Jilunia laotingensis: one gene and its partner. The protein of the gene in region 2 interacts with the protein of the main gene of each other region in a pairwise test. Links are inferred from orthologs where the notes say so. Each region holds a gene or a part of one and is shown on either strand. Other genes may lie near its edges.

Region 1 (10,751 bases), 550 kb from region 2 along the record:
ACCTTGAATGCTTTTGAGCGTTTACTTACGCTGCTTCATCCGTTCATGCCTTTCATAACAGAGGAACTGTGGCAGCAATTACGTGAACGTAAATCCGGTGAAAGCTTGATGGTTTCTCTTCTGCAAAAGCCGGGTGAAGTTGACGAAACATTCGTTCAGCAATTTGAAATGGCGAAAGAGGTGATTACCAATATCCGCTCCATTCGTATGCAAAAGAACATCGCTTTGAAAGAGGCATTGGAATTGCAGGTAGTGGGACAGAACCCGGTAGAAAACATGGAGCCGGTGATCAGAAAGATGGGTAATCTTTCCGCCATAACCGTCGTGGAGACCAAAGCAGACGGTGCGGCATCGTTTATGATCGGGACTACGGAGTTTGCCGTTCCATTGGGAAATATGATCGATGTAGAAGCGGAAATAGCTCGTATGGAAGTAGAATTGAAACATAAACAAGGCTTTTTGCAGGGAGTTCTCAAGAAATTGAGCAATGAGAAGTTTGTAAGCAATGCCCCGGCTGCCGTTATCGAACTGGAACGTAAGAAACAGGCCGATGCGGAAAGTATTATCAAATCATTGCAGGAAAGTATAGAAGCTTTGAAGAAAGCCTAAAAATAAATCGTTGTTATAAAAAAGAGCAGGAGGTATCTCATATATTGTGAGTTATCTCCTGTTTTTATTAAAAATAATAATATCTTTGTCATCGTTCTAAAAAACATGGAATGAAACACACAACTTTATTGTTTATCTTACTTTTCTTCTTATTGCTTGGAGGAAGAACGTACTTGTATGCTTCCGGTAACGGAGGTTCTGGAAATGAAGTTTTGTTTATCAATTCCATAAATTTCAATTTACCTTGGGCAAAGAACTTATATTGGCAGGTTCATGATGAGTTGATAAAGAATGGCATTCGGGTGAAAGCAGAATCCTTGTCCGTCCCCGCAATCAGGACAGTGAGTGAAGTGGAGGGAATATTGAACCATTTGAAGGAGAAATATCCTTTGCCTCCCAAGCTGGTAGTGTTTATTGGTGATCCGGCTTGGATGGTATGCCGGGAGCTGTTTGATGATGTTTGGAAAGATGCTCCTGTCATAGTCACAAACACCCGGGATATTCTGCCGGCCTCACTGGATATACTTCTAGCACACGAGCCTTTGACAGCGGATAATTCCGTGCCCGCCTCCGTATGGCGGAAAGGGTATAATCTGACCTATCTTAGCCAAGTGTATTATGTGAAAGAGACTATTGACCTGATGCGTCAGTTGATGCCGGAAATGAAAAAGATTGCCTTTATTTCCGATGACCGTTATATCAGTGACATGGTACGTTCGGATGTGGAGAATACGATTGAGAATTTCTATCCTGATATTGAGCTGCAACAACTGTCCACGGTACATATCACAACGGAGATGCTTTTGGACACCTTACGCGGGTACGACCGGGCGACAGGACTGATCTATTACTCTTGGTTTGAGTCGCATAACCGGAATGATAACAATTACCTTTTTGACCATTTGCAGGAGATTATATCTAATTTCACCCACACTCCTTTATTTCTGCTTGCCGACGAGGATTTGTCGAAAGATACATTTGCAGGCGGGTATTACGTCTCTTCCGGTTCATTCGCACAGGCATTATTGTCATTGATTTATCGGGTTCAGGGTGGCGAAGCCCCAAGGGATATTCCAGGAGTGGACGGAGGGATACCTTCCGCTAATTTGTGTTATCCGGTATTGCAGAATTTTAATATACCTGTTTCTCTCTATCCCTCTGACGCAATTTATATAAACAAGCCTCAACCACTGCTTAAACAATATCAGATAGAGATTGTATGGTCGGTGTCCATCTTTTTGTTGGTGCTGGGAGCTGTTGCCTTTTATATTTATATTCTAAAGAAGACCCATCACCGACTGAAGGAAGCCAAGGAAGAGGCGGAACAGGCCAATCGGTTGAAATCGGCTTTTCTCGCTAATATGAGCCATGAGATCCGTACTCCATTAAATTCTATCGTAGGTTTTTCTAATTTACTTCCTCACGTAGATAGCAAGGAAGAGATGGAGGAGTACATCGGCATTATTGAGAATAATACGGAGCTACTATTGCAGCTTATTAACGATATTCTCGATATGGCGAAGATTGAGGCCGGAACTTATGACTTTCATGAGACGTGGGTAGATGTAAACCAAGTTATGGAAGATATTGAGAGGAGTGCGAAGTTGAGAATAAAAAATGACGCTGTAACATTGCTTTTTGATGAACGTCTGCCGCAATGTACCGTCTATACGGATAAAAACAGGTTGACGCAGGTGATTACGAATTTTGTAACCAATGCTATAAAATTTACGAAGGAAGGTAGCATTCGGATAGGATATCGTCTAAAGGATAAAAATACGCTGTTCTTTTACGTTGCCGACACAGGTTGCGGCATGTCTCGTGAACAATGTAACCATGTTTTCGACCGATTTATTAAATTTAATCCTTTTATACAAGGTACCGGTCTTGGACTCTCTATCTGTAAAATGCTGGTAGAAAAACATGGAGGACGGATAGGTGTTGATTCTGTGGAAGGAAAAGGTTCTACGTTTTGGTTTACGATGGAATATGATAAGGACTCTTCTCCAAAATAAATCCCTTATACGGATGGGCGCATAAGGGAAATTTTGATCTGCTTTTATGGCTTATGAATTACTTTTCCAACAACTCTTTTAAAAATTCATCCAGCTCTTTATCCAATCCTTTCAATAATTCATCGTCCACCAGTAAAGTATCGTCGTCTATTAAAAGGAGTTCGGTGATTGTCTCCTTCTCATCGTCTACCAGCACGAAAGAGTAAGGTTTCAGAATGGTTAGCTTATCAAAATCACCACCGTCTTTCATGCGGCAGAGAATCGAGCGTAGGATACGTTCTATGTTTTCGTAGAAATCATCATCTTCGTACGTTGCCCATTCCTCGATGGTTGTATTGACAAGTTCTTCATCTTCGTCATCGAAAATGTAGAGTTCACCTGAATTCTGGTTGGGTTGTATATGGATATCTGTAACATGGGTCTGCTCGCAGCCGCAAGTATACTTGGCAACTGCTTTCCGGATGGCCGATTCGATTACAGATTGTATTTGTTGACTTAGTTTCATGGGACTTCCTCTTTATATTCAGTTCAAAGGTATAAAAAAAATATTTACCTGCATATGATTTTATTAAAAATCATCATTAAATCGGCTCATTTGCATATTTAATGTGGCTAAACCTGCCTTTCGTTCTTGTAATTCTTCTAGGTAGAAGGTGGTCATCATGAATTTGGGAATGTCGTTAATGTCAATTCTTTCTTTAGATCTTTCATCCATATTCTCCATTTTACCTGCTAAGTCTTGTGCGTTTTTTGCCCAGGTTATGGCTTGCTCGATGTCGTCCTTGGTTTCATAATAGAGGGCTATATTAAGAGCGGCATGCATTTTATTCTTATCTTTTTTGGAATTTTTGAAGGTGCGTTCCCAAAGTTTCAAAGCTTTGTCCCAGGAATTTCTATGAACATAGGATGCAGCATCGCGCATGTCTACTGATCCGTTGGTGTACAGGGTTCGCATGGCGGATTTCCAATAGGGCAAGAGATGTTTTACTGGAATTGTACCGGCAAACTCAGATGCTTCTGCAATCATATCTTGTTCCTTTATTAGATGGGCATGCAAAAATGATACTTCTTTTACGGAATGGATATTATATGCATCCTCAGTTTGGTATTCTTCCCAAAAAATGCTGTCTTTGGGATTTAAAGTTAACATTGGCCCTTTTCTGTTTGGCAAATATATTTTTAGGGTGGGATGAACTTGCAGATCGATACTTCCATAGTAACATCTGAATTCACGGAGGTACTGAATTACTTTGGTGGCCTTTAGTTGAAGATTTTCAAGGGAAATCAATAAGTCCGCATTCAATTGAGTGGTTAATTCTTTTACTTCTTCTTGGCTGAGAGTAGATTCGCGTGCAGATTTATCATTTGCACGTAGGGCGGAATCACAAATAATTACTTCTTCGAAATAGTTACCTTGCGCAATAGATTCTGCTAATGATTCGGTAGCTATTTTGGCATCTCCATTATAATATACCACATCTCGGGCTATTTCTCCATCTTTTTTAGACGAGTCAGATTTGATCAATTTGTTTTCAGGAGTCTCACTCATATTATTTACAATGGCTACCCGGCGTAATTCAGAAGGAAAACTAACTTCTGCAGGCACCAAATAATCGATAGGCATTTGTCTCGTCGTTTGGCATGCGCTTAATGTCAGACAAACGATGACTAAAGAGAAGAAAGAATATTTTGCCATAGTTTATTTCTTTATTTAGCAAAAATACGATTTTGTACCAATAAAAAAAGGCTCCGAACAATATTTAACTGTTCAGAGCCATCTTTTGGGGAAGGAAGAGGAGAGAAGGCTTAGTTCTTTCATCTTCCTTCTTGATTCTTTTTACGCTTTTCCGTGGCAGTTCTTGTATTTTTTGCCACTACCGCACGGACAAGGATCGTTACGTCCTACTGTTTTTTCAGCGCGGATAGGTTCACGTTTTTGTTGTTCGCGAGTATCCTGTTGAGCTGCAGCTTGTTGATTGGGATCATTCAGATCTTGTTTTTGTTCGCGGTATTTGCTCATATCCTGACGGCTTTCGGGGGCAGCTTGACGTACTTCCACACGACGCTGTTCCGGTTGTTCGGGCGCTTCCTGTACAGGTATTTGTCCGCGCATTAGGATAGATACTGTCTGGTTGTTGATCTTGTTTACCATTGTATCGAACAAATTTACGGATTCCAACTTATAGATCAACAACGGGTCTTTCTGCTCGTAACTTGCATTCTGCACAGAATGTTTCAATTCATCCAGTTCACGAAGGTTTTCTTTCCATGATTCATCGATAACGTGGAGTAAGATTGACTTCTCGAATGATTTTACGACCTCTTTGGATTCAGTTTCATAAGCGGTTTTCAAGTTGCAGGAGATATTATACATCCGTTTACCATCTGTGATAGGTATCAGAATGTTTTCGTACATGTGTCCTTGGTTTTCATATACTTGCTTGATAACCGGATTGGCGATTTGTGCCAAGCGTTCCGTTTTACGTTTGAAGTTGGCCATCGCTGCATCGAAAGTTCTATCAGCGAGACTTTCTTTCTTTTCATTCCGGAACTCTTCTTCTGTGAACGGTGCATCCATTGCCAATGTATGGAGAAGGTCGAGTTTGCAATCTTCATATTCCGCATTGTTTTCAACAGCGGCAACGCAACGGTCCCAGATCATGTTGACGATATCCATGCCTATACGTTCGCCCATCAAGGCGTGACGGCGTTTTGTATAAACAACAGTACGTTGTTTGTTCATAACGTCATCGTATTCCAACAGACGTTTACGGATACCGAAGTTATTCTCTTCCACTTTCTTTTGTGCGCGTTCAATAGAGTTTGAAATCATCTTATGTTCGATCATTTCTCCTTCTTGGAATCCTAATTTATCCATTACGCTTGCGATACGGTCGGAAGAGAAGAGGCGCATCAAGTCATCTTCGAGTGAAACAAAGAATACGGATGAACCCGGGTCGCCTTGTCGTCCCGCACGACCACGTAACTGGCGGTCTACACGGCGTGATTCGTGACGTTCGGTACCGATGATTGCTAAACCACCGGCTTTCTTCACTTCCGGACTTAGCTTGATATCCGTACCACGACCTGCCATATTGGTAGCAATAGTCACTGTTCCGCTCAGACCAGCTTTCGCTACGATGTCTGCTTCTCTTTGGTGTAATTTAGCATTCAATACATTATGCTCAATCTTACGCATGCTCAGCATCTTGCTCAGCATTTCGGAGATTTCGACAGAAGTGGTACCGACCAAAACGGGTCTACCTGCATTGACCAAGCTCTCGATCTCTTCGATGACTGCTTTGTACTTTTCGCGTTTTGTTTTGTAAACACGGTCGTTCATGTCTTTACGGGCAATCGGACGGTTGGTCGGGATTACCACAACATCCAGTTTGTAGATGTCCCAGAGTTCGCCTGCTTCTGTTTCGGCTGTACCGGTCATACCCGAAAGTTTATGGTACATACGGAAGTAGTTTTGCAGCGTAATGGTTGCAAAAGTTTGGGTGGCAGCTTCTACTTTCACACGTTCTTTTGCTTCGATGGCCTGATGGAGTCCGTCGGAATAACGGCGTCCTTCCATGATACGTCCTGTCTGTTCGTCTACAATCTTAACCTGTCCGTCTATCACAACATATTCATCGTCCTTTTCGAACATGGTATATGCTTTCAACAGTTGGTTGATGGTATGTACGCGTTCAGATTTGATCGCGTAGTTGTTCAATAAGGCATCTTTCTTTTCCAGTTTCTGTTCATCGGACAGATCATGTTCATTTTCCAGTTCTGAAAGTTGGGCTGCGATATCGGGAAGAACAAATAATGTAGGATCGTCAGAATTGCCTGTGATAAGGTCGACACCTTTGTCTGTAAGGTCAACGCTGTTCAATTTCTCATCGATAACAAAGTACAACGGGTCTGTAGCCTCATGCATGCGTTTGTTATTCTGCTCCATGTAGATTTCTTCTGTTTTCAGCATGCCGGCTTTGATTCCCTGTTCACTGAGGAATTTAATCAGAGCTTTGTTTTTAGGCAATGCTTTATGGCTGCGGAACAGAGCTAAGAATCCTTCTTCCACATCTTTCTTGTTGTCGGAGGCAATCAATCTTTTAGCATCTGTCAGGTACTTGGTAGCCAAAACTTTTTGGGCTTCTACCAAACGTTCTACCATCGGGCAAAGAGCTTCGAAAAGCTGGTCTTCCCCCTTAGGTACGGGACCGGAAATGATCAACGGTGTACGGGCATCATCGATCAATACGGAGTCCACCTCATCGACAATGGCATAGTTATGTTGACGCTGTACAAGGTCTTTAGGGCTGATGGCCATGTTGTCGCGCAGATAGTCGAAGCCGAATTCATTATTCGTACCGAATGTAATATCTGCCAGATAAGCCTGACGACGGGCATCGGAGTTTGGCTGGTGCCTGTCGATACAATCGACACTCAGTCCGTGGAACATATAAAGCGGTCCCATCCATTCCGAGTCACGTTTTGCCAGATAGTCGTTCACGGTTACAACATGAACCCCATTGCCGGTTAAAGCGTTGAGGAATACAGGCAAGGTTGCTACCAATGTCTTACCTTCACCTGTTGCCATTTCGGCAATTTTACCTTTGTGGAGAACCACACCACCGAACAGCTGCACATCATAATGGATCATATTCCATACAGTGTCGTTTCCTCCTGCTACCCAATGGTTCTGATAAATGGCTTTGTCTCCTTCAATGCGGACAAAGTCTTTAGTGGCAGCTAAAGTACGGTCGAAATCAGTGGCAGTTACCACTACTTCTTCGTTTTCAGCAAACCGTCTGGCGGTATCTTTTACAATAGAGAAAGCGACTGGCAACACTTCGTCCAGTGCTTTTTCATATATTTCGAGAATTTCTTTTTCCAGTTTGTCGATCTGAGCGAAAACATCTTCACGATCTTCCAACTCCAAAGACTCTATGCTCGCTTTCAATTCTTCTACTTTAGCACGTTCTTTTGTAGCAGAGTCGTAGATGTATTGTTTTAGTTCCTGTGTCTTGGCACGAAGTCCGTCATTGTCCAATTTCTCAACCTCCGGGTATGCAGCTTTAATCTTGTCTACCCAGGGCTGAATTTCTTTCATGTCTCGTGTGGATTTGTTTCCAAAGATCGAGCTTAAAAATTCATTAAATCCCATGTGTTTATTATTTTTTATTTATTATTTGCTAATTGAATAAGGTGAGTATTCACCTGATGGTAAGAGGTGTTTTTGTGCAGGCATTGGGAGCCCGTATTCTCATTGTATGAGCCAGTGTAGGCGCAATATGATCAACGGTAACAGGTGTTTCTATTACCTCCGGTCTCACTGTGTTTCCAAAAAATACGAGTGGAGCCGGTATATGTGCATTACGAATGATCTTATTTTCCGAAGGATTGGTTTCGTTCATTACCGTCCATCCGGGAAGGACATCGATCAGTAGATCTCCTGAGCGTTTGCGGTGGAATCCGTTACGGATCATGTGGATTTCAGGGGTCCATGCACCTAATAACAAACGATGCATTGAGTATGCTTCGTTCACACCGCTGAATTGTACTAGAAAGTCGGCTGCCTTATTCTGTATTTCGGTCAGATCCAGTTGTTTCTGTTCGATCAGTTTGTGATTGAGATAGATCTGTTGGTCATAATAGGCCTCTACATATTGCCCTTCACCGTATGAAGCCATCAGATACATGTTTAATAATGCTGCACAGCGGTTCAAATGAAATTCTCCTCCCGGAATGCGATAAATCCCGTGGTCGGCGGACTCTGTATCTACATACCCGGTAGAAGTGATGCAGAAAAGTACATTCTGAAGCCCGATTTTCTTATCGACCATCTCCAATAGGTTGGCGATGCTACGGTCCAGACGTACATACGTGTCTTGCAATTCCATGGCGCACTCTTGTGAAGTCTTATGGGCATAATTGCCTGCATAATACATCAATGAGAGCATGTCCGGTATATCATCTTTACCGATATTACTTTTATCCAGCAGTACCTCTGTCAATGAGTTTACTTCATCATTAACGAACGGGCTAGCTATTAACCGGCGGAATTTGTTTCTCCGGTCATCATCAAATTTATATTTGAAAGCATCCTCCCTCCATTCCGGAAGATAGACATATTTGTCTACCGGATGTACTGGTGTCCATACGATATTTCCTATACGGAAATCGATGGCTTGTCGATCATTATATTCGCTGACCCACCAAGGGAATTCAGAATAGTAAGTGGTGCTACACCATTTTCCGGTATTGCTGTTTAGCCAAAATGCTCCGTTTCCTGCATGACCTGCTGCAAATATGGCAGCATCGCGGAAAGGAGCGATGGCATATACCAAACCTTTATTGCGGGTGGCTATTTTAAGTTCATCGGCTATTGTAGAAGTGAGTAATAAGGCTGGGGAACTGTTTTCATCCGTATAATTACCCATAAATGCAGGGTCGTCTACGCAACTTGTCGGTCTTAAAGTAGAAGCATCCAACCATTGATTGCCTACAATGCCATTCATGGAAGGCGTTGTGCCGCTATAAATGGCGGCAACGGCGGATGCTCGGTCTACTCGGTTGAAATTATATTCGGCATTACGAAAAACTTTTCCCTCTTTCCAAAGCCTTTTAAATCCTTTTTCACCATATAGGGTAGAAAATGCTTCCAAATAATCTGTACGCAACTGGTCGATCGTCAGTCCTATTACCAGTTTGGGGGTAGACGCGGGAAGCGGCTGGGCTTGCAGTCCGGTAATAGTTAATACTGTTATTATGGAAGTCAGTAATCCTTTCATTTTGTTTTTTTATAAGTCAGAATGAGATTGCTTGCAGAACGTATCAGCAAACAGAGTGCCAAAGGTACGACAGCTAAATCAATTCTTTGCGGTATTAGCGGAAAAAGCACTATAAAAAGTGTTAAAACGACGCAGTTCGCAACATTGTACCAGCATTTTCTTCCTTTTCTGGCAGCATTTACAATGATTGGGAGGAAGATCAGATGCCCGGGTTGAAATACAAAAAGCAAGTAATTGTGACTTACAGCCGGGTGTTGGGAGAAAAGTGCAAGGAACGTAATTACACAACCGGCAATTCCTGCAGTTCCGAATAATGCCAAGTCTAATCCCCAAAGCCCCTTCTTTTTCCTTATGCCATATATGGTAGCTATTGTTACTATAATGAATAATAGCAGGGCACATCTCATAGGAGTCAGGAGGTTCATGATGTCGAATTTGGTAGGGGATGAGTCGGTGTCTTCACAATCGATGATTATTCGCGAGTCCGATACCAGTTTTCTCTCTTTTCCATTGTTTATGATTTTAGCCCTTTGAAAGTCATTCTTCAGATAAAACGGGACAAACATCATTTGTCTGTTTGTGATCGGGCGATCTGCTTCGCTCCCTATACAAAAGTCGATGCCGAATTGTGACCAAGGATGTCCTTTCGTATATTGATGTACAATGTCACGAAAGGATTTGGTGTGGTTTCTGTCTGAAAAATCATAGCTTATTTTTCCTTCGATGCTTTCTTCTATTTTATCCCGAGGACGGGTAGCGCAGTTGTCATAAAAGAAATTATACCGGTATGTCCGGTTCTCGGGCCGGCAATTTTCTTCCAGCAGATATAGCAACTTTCCCTTTTCTTCCGGCAGTAGGTTTAGTGTTTGTTGCCACACACTACGTTCTTCGTAGTCGTATTCAGCAGCAAAACGGTCGTAGGAGGTTACTCCAAGAATATAATCTGTTTCACCCAAAGCAAACCTAAGTATAAAATTGGGAGTATTGAAGCTGAAAAGACCATAGTTGAAGACGTAATCGATCCCTTTTGCCGGTTCCTCATAACGTATAGCTGTGTGCCCAAAGAGGGAATAAATTTCTTCTCCGGGGGCGCAAGTCAATAAGCTGATTCGTACCGAGTCGTTGGTTGTATCTTTTGTCTGATTTGCCTGAGCAGAAAAGCAAAAGAGAAATAGTACGAATAGTATTTTTATTTTCCTCATATTGAAGACTTTTTAGATCGTAATTGTAACTTTTGCATTTTTGATAGGATCAAATAAGTGTATGTTGAGTCTTCGAATCATAGTTGTTACTTTGGCGACAAAGATAGTTATATTCAGATGGATAACAAAATATTTGGTGA
Region 2 (9,715 bases):
TGTTTACTTGCAGTCTGAAGGTACACGGTGCGGACTCTTATCTGAAGTTTTTTTGGTTTGACAGCACAGGTGGATCTTTGCTCTATCCTAATGCCTATGAAGCTGACAGGTTGCTGACAGCAGGGCATGAGTATAATATACCTTTCAGTAATTCTGTGGATTATCTGATGGAGAAGCAGCCGGGAAAGGAGAATGAAAAAATAAACATGATGATGGTAGCTACCAAGGAAAATATCCCGTTTACGGATACAGTTACCTATCAGAATGTGTTGAAATGGGTTTATTCGATCCCTGCCAACCAACGGTGTGCTTTCTATGAGATGGTACTGATTAAATAAGTGACTAAAAAATGTACAGATGAATAACAAGGTGAAGTATATTATTCTTTTTATAGCTGGGATGTTTGTATCTCTGCCGGCAGCTATGGGACAGGAGGTGGATTATGAGAAAGATTTCGATGCCTTCCAGAAAGCTCAGCAAGAAGAATTTAATGAATTCAAGAATAAGGCAGATGCAGAGTTCGAAACTTTCCTGAGAGAATCCTGGGCGAAGTTTGAGGCGTTTGATCCGTTGGAACCTCCGGTTAGGCCGGAACCTGTGAAACAACCGGTGTTTGATGGAAAGAAACCTCAGGCTCCGGTGGCTATTAAGCCCGCCTCACCTAAAATTCCGGACATGGAAAAACCTACCATTGCGGGCCGTCCTGTAGACGTGAAGAAGCCGGAACTGCCCGTAATGACAGATAAACCTGCTCCGGGGGTATATGTTCCCGGACATCCCTATCTTCCCGTAAAAATAGACATGCCGAAAGTGCCTGTTACTGAAAGACCGGTTCAACGGAGTTCTGTGAATTTTTATGGTACACCGATGAAGGTCGCTACCGATGCAATAGAAAATTTGGCACTTGCAGGCAACCGCGAAGGAGACGTGGCGGATGCATGGAGTAAGTTGTGCAAGGCGGATCATGAGCAACTGATCAAGGATTGCATGACCTTGCGTGAAGAAAAGAATATGAGCGACTGGGAGTATTTGTTGTTTACCCAAAAGATCGGAGAACAGCTTTACGGTGAGCAACAGAAAGATGACATTGCTTTTCTGCAAATGTTTATTTTGAATAAGTCGGGTTACAAAGTACGTCTTTCTAAAATCAATGGGAAGCTAAAACTGATGGTGGCTCCTGCTGGTGCATTGTACGGCATACCTTATATAATGTTGGAAGGAACGAAGTATTATGTTTTTAATGCTGAAAAGCAGAATGGGGGGATGGGAGTATATACTTATAAACAAGATTTCGCCAATGCTAAAAACTACATCTCGTTAGCTATTAATGCGGCTCCTAAATTTGATATGGCGGAATATCAAGAAACTGTTTCTCCTACCTCCGGGTCTGTAAAAGTAGAGACGGTGGTCAATCGAAATCTGATGGAGTTTTATAAAAACTATCCCCAATGTGATGTTTCAGTGTACTATCATACGCCAATGAGTGAGGAGCTGAAAGCAACCTTGTACCCTCCTTTGAAAGAGGCAATCAAAGGAAAGTCGCAACGTGAAGCGGCTAATCTCTTGATCGAATTTGTTCAGACGGGTTTTGAGTACCAAACGGATGGTGATCAGTTTGGTTACGAGAAGCCATTCTTTCTGGATGAGAACTTCTTTTATCCCGCTTGCGATTGCGAAGACCGGGCTATTCTGTATGCTACTTTAGTAAAGGATTTGTTAGGATTGGATGCCATTTTGCTGGATTATCCGAACCATATTGCTTCAGCGGTTCGCTTTACTGAAGAGATTCCAGGTGACTATATCATATTGGATGACGGGACGAAGTATCTTATTTGCGACCCTACCTATATCGGTGCCACCATCGGAATGTGTATGGAGCAATTTAAGGATGTGGCTCCACAGGTAATCTATTAGTGTTAAATATTATAATAATTGTATATTCGGGGCATATTTATGCCCCGTTTTGCAATGTAGATGTTACAATATTGTGTACTTTTGCAACGTGAATGACACGTTACTACCAGACTATACATATATTTTAAAATATTTATGCTCAATTTAATTAACTCTATCGTTGCGCGTGCGAAAGCGGATCGCCAACGCATTGTTCTGCCCGAAGGAACGGAAGAACGTACCCTGAAAGCTGCCAATCAGATATTGACAGATGAAGTTGCAGACCTTATTCTTATAGGAAATCCGAAGGAAATTGAAGAAGCTGCCGCCAAATGGGGATTGGGAAATATCAGTAAAGCTACCATCATCGATCCGGAAAACCATCCGAAGATGGAAGAATATGCACAGCTTTTATGTGAGTTGCGTAAGAAGAAGGGTATGACTATCGAAGAGGCTCGTAAATTGGTGCGTAATCCTTTGTATTTGGGGTGCCTTATCATTAAGAACAATGATGCTGACGGGCAGTTGGCGGGTGCGCGTAATACTACAGGAGATGTGTTGCGTCCTGCACTCCAAATCATTAAAACGACTCCGGGCATTACTACAGTTTCCGGTGCGATGCTATTGCTGACGCATGCTCCCGAATACGGAAAGAATGGCATTCTCGTTATGGGGGATGTTGCCGTAACTCCTGTGCCTGATGCTGAACAATTGGCTCAGATAGCCGTGTGTACGGCTCGTACGGCTCAGGCTGTTGCAGGAATAGAAGAACCGAAGGTTGCTTTATTAAGCTTCTCAACCAAAGGTTCGGCTAAGCACGAAGTTGTGGATAAAGTGGTTGAAGCATTGAAGATTGCCAAGGAGTTGGATCCTACACTGGCTATCGATGGCGAGTTGCAGGCTGATGCAGCATTGGTTCCTGAAGTCGGTGCGAGCAAAGCTCCGGGGTCTCCCATCGCAGGTCAGGCGAATGTGTTGATTGTTCCGAGTTTGGAAGTCGGTAATATTTCTTATAAACTGGTTCAGCGTTTGGGACATGCCGATGCTGTTGGACCGATTCTACAAGGCATAGCCCGTCCGGTAAACGATCTTTCACGCGGTTGTTCCATTGAAGATGTTTACAGAATGATTGCTATTACTGCCAATCAAGCTATTGCGGCTAAAAAGTTGAAATAACCTATAATTCGATATAGAAATGAAGATATTAGTATTGAACTGTGGAAGTTCGTCAATCAAATACAAACTGTTCGATATGGACAGTAAAGAGGTAATTGCACAAGGTGGTATCGAAAAAATCGGCCTGAAAGGTTCCTTTTTGAAGCTGACTCTACCGAACGGTGAAAAGAAGATCATTGAAAAGGACATTCCCGAGCATACCGCAGGCGTGGAACTCATCCTTAAGACATTGGTAGACCCGCAATACGGTGCCATCAAATCATTGAACGAGATAAATGCCGTCGGACACCGTATGGTACATGGCGGTGAACGTTTCAGCAAATCTGTATTACTGAATAAGGAAGTGCTTGAAGCTTTTGCTGCTTGTAACGATCTGGCTCCGCTTCACAATCCTGCAAACCTGAAAGGTGTAAATGCTATTTCGGCTATTCTGCCGGATATCCCGCAGGTAGGTGTGTTTGATACGGCTTTCCATCAGACAATGCCGGATTATGCATACCTTTATGCCGTTCCTTACGACCTGTATGAAAAATACGGTGTGCGTCGTTATGGCTTCCACGGAACTTCCCACCGTTACGTCTCACAGCGTGTATGTGAATTTCTGGGCATCAAACCGGAAGGGCTGAAGTTGATCACTTGCCATATTGGTAATGGTGGCTCTATCACTGCCATAAAAGATGGTAAGAGCATCGACACGACCATGGGCTTGACACCGTTGGAAGGTTTGATGATGGGTACTCGTAGCGGTGACATCGATCCGGGTGCCGTTACTTTCATCATGGATAAGGAAGGCTTGAATACCACTGGGGTGTCCAACTTGCTAAATAAGAAGAGTGGAGTATTAGGCGTTTCGGGTGTGTCCAGCGATATGCGCGAATTGGAAGCAGCTGTTGCCGCTGGTAATCCCAAAGCTATTCTCGCAGAGAAAATGTATTTCTATCGCATTAAGAAATACATTGGTGCATACGCTGCTGCATTAGGAGGAGTTGATGTGATTCTCTTTACCGGTGGCGTAGGTGAGAACCAAGCATCTTGTCGTGCGGGGGTATGCGAAGGCCTTGAATTCATGGGAATAAAGATTGATCCGGAAAGAAATAAAGTTCGTGGAGAAGAAGCCATTATCTCAACGGATGATTCCAAGGTGAAGGTAGTTGTTATCCCTACAGATGAAGAGTTGCTGATTGCATCCGATACAATGGATATTGTAAGTAAATAGTCGTAAACAAGAAATATTTTATAGGACGGGACATCCTTTGCGGGGGTGTCCCGTCCTGTTATTAAAATAATCACTTATCTTTGCCTGTAGAATAGAAAAATAGAAAAATATGAGATATTCCGTCATAATTCCTGTCTATAATCGTCCGGATGAAGTGGATGAACTGTTGCAAAGCCTTATGTCTCAGCATTTCAAAGACTTTGAGGTGATCGTCGTGGAAGATGGTTCTTCGGTTCCTTGCCGAGAGGTGGTTGATAAATACAAGAATTGTCTGGATATAAAATACTTTCAGAAGCCTAATTCCGGTCCGGGACAAACGAGGAATTATGGTGCGGAGAGAAGTCAGGGAGAGTATCTCATTATTTTGGATTCGGATTGTATTTTGCCGGAAGGATATCTGGACTCGGTTGAAAATGAATTAAAAGATTCCTCAGCCGATGCGTTCGGGGGGCCTGACAGGGCGCATGATTCTTTTACCGATATCCAGAAGGCTATCAATTATTCTATGACTTCTTTTTTTACTACCGGTGGCATCCGGGGTGGAAAAAAGAAGATGGATAAGTTTTATCCCCGCAGCTTTAATATGGGCGTAGAGCGCGAAGTGTATCACGTTTTAGGGGGATTCTCTAAAATGCGTTTCGGAGAGGATATCGATTTCAGTATCCGTATTTTCAAAGGGGGCTATCGTTGCCGTCTATTTCCCGGAGCGTGGGTTTATCACAAACGGCGTACGGATCTTAAGAAATTCTTTAAACAAGTACATAATTCGGGGATAGCCCGTATTAATCTGTATAAGAAATATCCGGAATCATTAAAAATAGTACATCTGCTTCCAGCCATCTTCACATTAGGAGTTGTCCTGCTTTTAATCGGGAGCTTTTTCTGCCTGTATAGTCTGATTCCGATCGTTCTGTATGCTCTGTTGGTCTGTATTGATTCTACATGTAGGAATCATAGTCTGCGGATCGGCATCTATTCTGTCGCTGCTTCATTTATACAACTTATCGGTTATGGAACGGGCTTCTGGAGAGCTTGGTGGGAACGTTGTATCTTGAAACGCGGTGAGTTTGGAGCTTTCCAAAGGACTTTTTATAAATAACAGATTTTTATCAATAGTAGAAACCTCTTATTCAGGAGGAGGCAATCGGTTCTTATGGTCGGTGCAACTATACCTTATAATATAATAAACATGGAAGACAGGCAGAAACTTAATATTAACCAATGGGCGGAGGAAGACAGACCACGTGAGAAAATGATGAGTAAAGGAGCGGATGCTTTAAGTGATGCGGAGTTACTGGCTATATTGATTGGATCGGGAAATACGGAAGAAACAGCCGTGGAGCTAATGCGCCGAATGCTTAAAGACTGCCATAACGACCTTAACGAACTGGCTCGATGGGAACTTCCTGATTATGCTCGTTTTAAGGGATTGGGTCCAGCTAAAAGCGTCACTATTATGGCTGCTTTGGAATTGGGAAAGCGTCGTAAGCTCCAGCAAGCAATGGAACGGTCTGCCGTCACTTGTTCCAAGGATATTTATGAATTGTTCCATCCTTTGATGTGCGATCTTCCTTTGGAAGAATTTTGGGTGTTATTGCTCAATCAGGCAAATAAGGTGATTGATAAAGTGTGTGTCAGCACAGGCGGGATTGCCGGGACATTTGTGGATGTACGTACCCTTCTTAGGGAAGCCATATTGAAACGTGCGACTCGAATGGCTGTCGTTCATAATCATCCATCGGGCAGTAATCGCCCCAGCCAGGAAGATAAGGCGCTGACCAAACAGATTCAGGATGCAGCTCATACGATGAACATTCATTTGATCGATCATGTTATAATCTGTGATGGTAAGTTCTACAGTTTTGCTGACGAAGGACTTGTCTGAATGATTTTATTCTTATATTTGCAAAAATAAATACTCACTTTTATGACTAAGTTTGAAATAGAAGAGAAAATAGTAGATATGCTCAAGACTGTGTACGATCCGGAGATACCGGTGAACATATACGATCTGGGACTTATCTATAAGATTGATGTTTCCGATACTTTTGAAGTATCCATAGATATGACGTTGACGGCTCCTAACTGTCCAGCGGCCGATTTTATCATGGAAGATGTCCGGCAAAGGGTAGAGTCGGTAGAAGGAGTCACTTCTTCCACTATCAATCTGGTCTTTGAGCCGGAATGGGACAAAGACATGATGAGCGAGGAAGCTAAATTGGAACTGGGATTCCTGTGAGAAAAGAAACATTCCGTTTGATATTTTGTAATTACTAATTCATAATTGAAATGAAAAACATCTATTTCCTTTCCGATGCCCATCTAGGCTCACGTGCTATTGAACATGGGCGTACTCAGGAACGAAGACTGGTGAATTTTCTCGATAGTATTAAGCACAAAGCTGCCGCTGTCTATTTGTTGGGCGATATGTTTGATTTTTGGTATGAATTTAAGTTGGTAGTTCCCAAGGGCTTTACCCGCTTCCTTGGAAAGCTTTCGGAATTGACAGATATGGGAGTGGAGGTGCATTTCTTTACCGGGAACCATGATATATGGTGTGGCGATTACTTAACAAAGGAATGTGGGGTTATCATTCACCGTAAGCCATTGACTACCGAAATATACGGGAAAGAGTTCTATCTGGCACATGGTGATGGATTGGGAGACCCCGATAAGAAGTTCAAGTTTTTGCGTGGCATGTTTCACAGTAAGACTTTGCAGACGCTTTTCTCTAATCTTCATCCCCGGTGGAGTGTTGATCTTGGTTTGACATGGGCAAAGCACAGCCGTATGAAACGTGCCGATGGTAAAGAACCGGATTACATGGGTGAAAATAAGGAATATCTTGTTCTCTATACAAAAGAGTATCTGAAGAATCACCCGAACATCAATTTCTTTATTTATGGGCACCGTCATATTGAACTTGACCTAATGTTAAGTGCGACGGCCCGTGTCTTGATTCTCGGAGATTGGATTAACTTCTTCTCTTATGCCGTTTTCGATGGCGAAAACCTGTTTCTTGAGGAATATGTGGAAGGGGAAACGAAATTGTGACCGGATTGCGAAAGAAGAAATATAGAAGAGATAGGTGATATTAATATATGTAATGCCCCGTAAGAATATATCTTACGGGGCATTACATATATTGGCATATTTTTTACAAATAAGCCCGACTGGAGAAAACTAATAATGAAGGTCACCATATATGAAAACAGGATTCAGGTATAAAATCTGAATCCTGAAGTTTTCCATTTACAATAAAATAAGGAACAGTGCCATGCAAAAGGTGGACAATGCCAACTCGTGGGCAGTACTGAGGAAAATAGCTTCTTCCCCCTTGATTCTTAATTCTTCCTTCTTTTAGTATTTTCCCGCTTTTGCAATTCGTTTCGGGATTTCGATATTGTCTATTTTCTCTCCGAACAAATGAGCGCCGGCTCCGATGGCAAATACCGGAACATATCCTGCCGAATGGCTACCGCTTGCCCAGCTGATCATGGCGATCTCGTCCATTACCTCTTTAGCGCGTGCTGCCATTGGTTCGCTTTTGGAGTATAAACTTTCTTCAAACACCACTTTGTTATGAACAAAAGATTTTTCGAACTCGTCGCGAAGCTTCTTTTCCTGTTCCCAAGAGATGGGTACTTCTCTCCAGAATCCCATCTTGTCAGCTAACAGAGCTTTCATTTCTTCCCAAGTGACCTTGTTGTTTTTGGCTTTTCTCAATTGGCTGATCTGTGTTGAAAGTTCATCGGCTGATTGTTTTTGGTATTGGAGTGCTTTCAGGTTTAAAGCATATTCTCCTGTACCCAGCGCGATGCCACCGGTTTCATGATCGGCTGTTACTACGATCAGAGTTTCTTTCGGGTGCTTCTTATAGAACTCATAAGCGACTTTAATGGCTGCGTCCATATCCATCACTTCATTGAACACTGTAGCCGCATCATTTGCATGGCATGCCCAATCTATTTTACCTCCTTCTACCATTAGGAAGAAACCCTTGTTTTTCTCTTTCATCAGGAAGTCGATGGCACTTTCTGTGATTTGGGCTAAAGTCAGGTCATTTTCCTGACGGTCGATTGCATACGGCAGTGACCCTGTGTTTGCACCTTCTTCCTGAATCAGAATCATTTTCTTCGCGTTCGGAGCTTTGGCTTTATAGTCATTGTATCCACGTGCCAATGTGTATCCTGCTTCTTCGAACATGGGGAAAATGCTGGGGGCTTCTTTCTTGTCGGCTGTTGTAGTCGGTTTTAGGAATCCGGACCCTGCATAGAAGTCAAAACCGGCTTTGGGTAAGTCGGTAGCAATCTCATAATACATGCTTCGATTGGGCTGATGAGCATAGAAGGCGGCAGGTGTGGCGTGGTCTACACTTACGCTAGTAGCGATGCCCACTCTTTTTCCGGCCTTTTTCGCTTTCTCTGCTACGGTTTCGATAGGTTCTTTCTGATCATTCATACCTATGGCACCATTGTATGTTTTAATACCTGTCGATAAGGCGGTACCTGCAGCCGATGAGTCAGTAACCGAATTAGTGGCAGAGAAGGTGCTTGCCATAGTGCCTACCGGAAACTGTGTAAACAGGAGTGGTTCCACTCCGATCCGTCCGTTTTGCAATTCTGCACGGAACATTTCCGTACCGTTCACCTGGTTTACCCCCATACCGTCTCCGATAAAATAGAAAACATACTTTGCTTGCCCATGTGCTACGATGGAAATCAAGACAAAGCATAATACATACATTAATCTTTTCATGCGAATATTACTTATATAATTGAAACTTTAAATATATCGATGGAGCAAATGTACATAAAAAAGATAGGAGAAGAAAGAATTTGTGATTTTAATCGGTCTTGCATTTCTGTTTCCGGCATAGGGATATAAAAGAAAAAGGCCGATATCTACGGATAGATACCAGCCTTTTGAGACTTATAATAATCGAGATGTTATGCTTTTACACGTCCTACGTAAGAACCGTCGCGTGTGTCGATTTCAATGGTTTCACCTTCATTGATAAACAAAGGAACACGTACCGTAGCACCCGATTCCACTGTTGCAGGTTTCAATGTATTGGTTGCCGTATCGCCTTTCATGCCCGGTTCGGTATAAGTAACTTTCATTTGTACTTTTACAGGCATATCGGCATAAAGTACAGTTTCGGTAGAAGCATCGGATACTACTTCAAGAACAGCACCTTCGAGCAAGAAGTCAACGCCATTGATAAGGTCGTGTGCTATCGGATGCTGGTCGAAAGTTTCTTGATTCATGAAGATGTAGTCTTCTCCTTCTTTATACAGAAATTGGTAAGGACGACGTTCTACACGCACATCTTCCAGTTTTTCACCGATGTTGAAACGGCGTTCGAGGACATAGCCACTTACTACATCTTTAAGTTTTGTACGCATGAAAGTGTTACCTTTTCCTGGT

Evidence for each region.
Region 1: the proteins of H8744_RS03280 (region 2) and secA interact in binary tests that used the Escherichia coli proteins (3 or more experiments, as listed by UniProt). The link is inferred for Jilunia laotingensis from one-to-one orthologs.

The regions. Positions count from the first base shown.
Region 1 is NZ_JACRTF010000001.1:255,920-266,670, reverse strand. The notes cover bases 4,262-8,168. They hold secA (preprotein translocase subunit SecA), read right to left. Parts: upstream 7,783-8,168; coding sequence 4,462-7,782; downstream 4,262-4,461. Other genes in these bases: H8744_RS01175 (alkaline phosphatase family protein), read right to left, coding at 7,832-8,168; H8744_RS01185 (DUF6340 family protein), read right to left, coding at 4,262-4,320. Also shown: H8744_RS01200 (valine--tRNA ligase), read left to right, coding at 1-609; H8744_RS01195 (sensor histidine kinase), read left to right, coding at 720-2,624; H8744_RS01190 (hypothetical protein), read right to left, coding at 2,683-3,129; more of H8744_RS01185, read right to left, coding at 3,193-4,261; more of H8744_RS01175, read right to left, coding at 8,169-9,409; lipoprotein N-acyltransferase Lnb, read right to left, coding at 9,406-10,611. UniProt on the Escherichia coli protein: Required for protein export, interacts with the SecYEG preprotein conducting channel.
Region 2 is NZ_JACRTF010000001.1:804,552-814,266, reverse strand. The notes cover bases 6,845-9,715. They hold H8744_RS03280 (alkaline phosphatase), read right to left. Parts: upstream 9,044-9,715; coding sequence 7,646-9,043; downstream 6,845-7,645. Other genes in these bases: efp (elongation factor P), read right to left, coding at 9,235-9,715; H8744_RS03285 (UDP-2,3-diacylglucosamine diphosphatase), read left to right, coding at 6,845-7,339. Outside these bases: H8744_RS03320 (DUF4384 domain-containing protein), read left to right, coding at 1-338; H8744_RS03315 (hypothetical protein), read left to right, coding at 358-1,914; pta (phosphate acetyltransferase), read left to right, coding at 2,050-3,069; H8744_RS03305 (acetate kinase), read left to right, coding at 3,089-4,285; H8744_RS03300 (glycosyltransferase family 2 protein), read left to right, coding at 4,395-5,384; RadC family protein, read left to right, coding at 5,475-6,170; H8744_RS03290 (iron-sulfur cluster assembly protein), read left to right, coding at 6,213-6,524; more of H8744_RS03285, read left to right, coding at 6,575-6,844.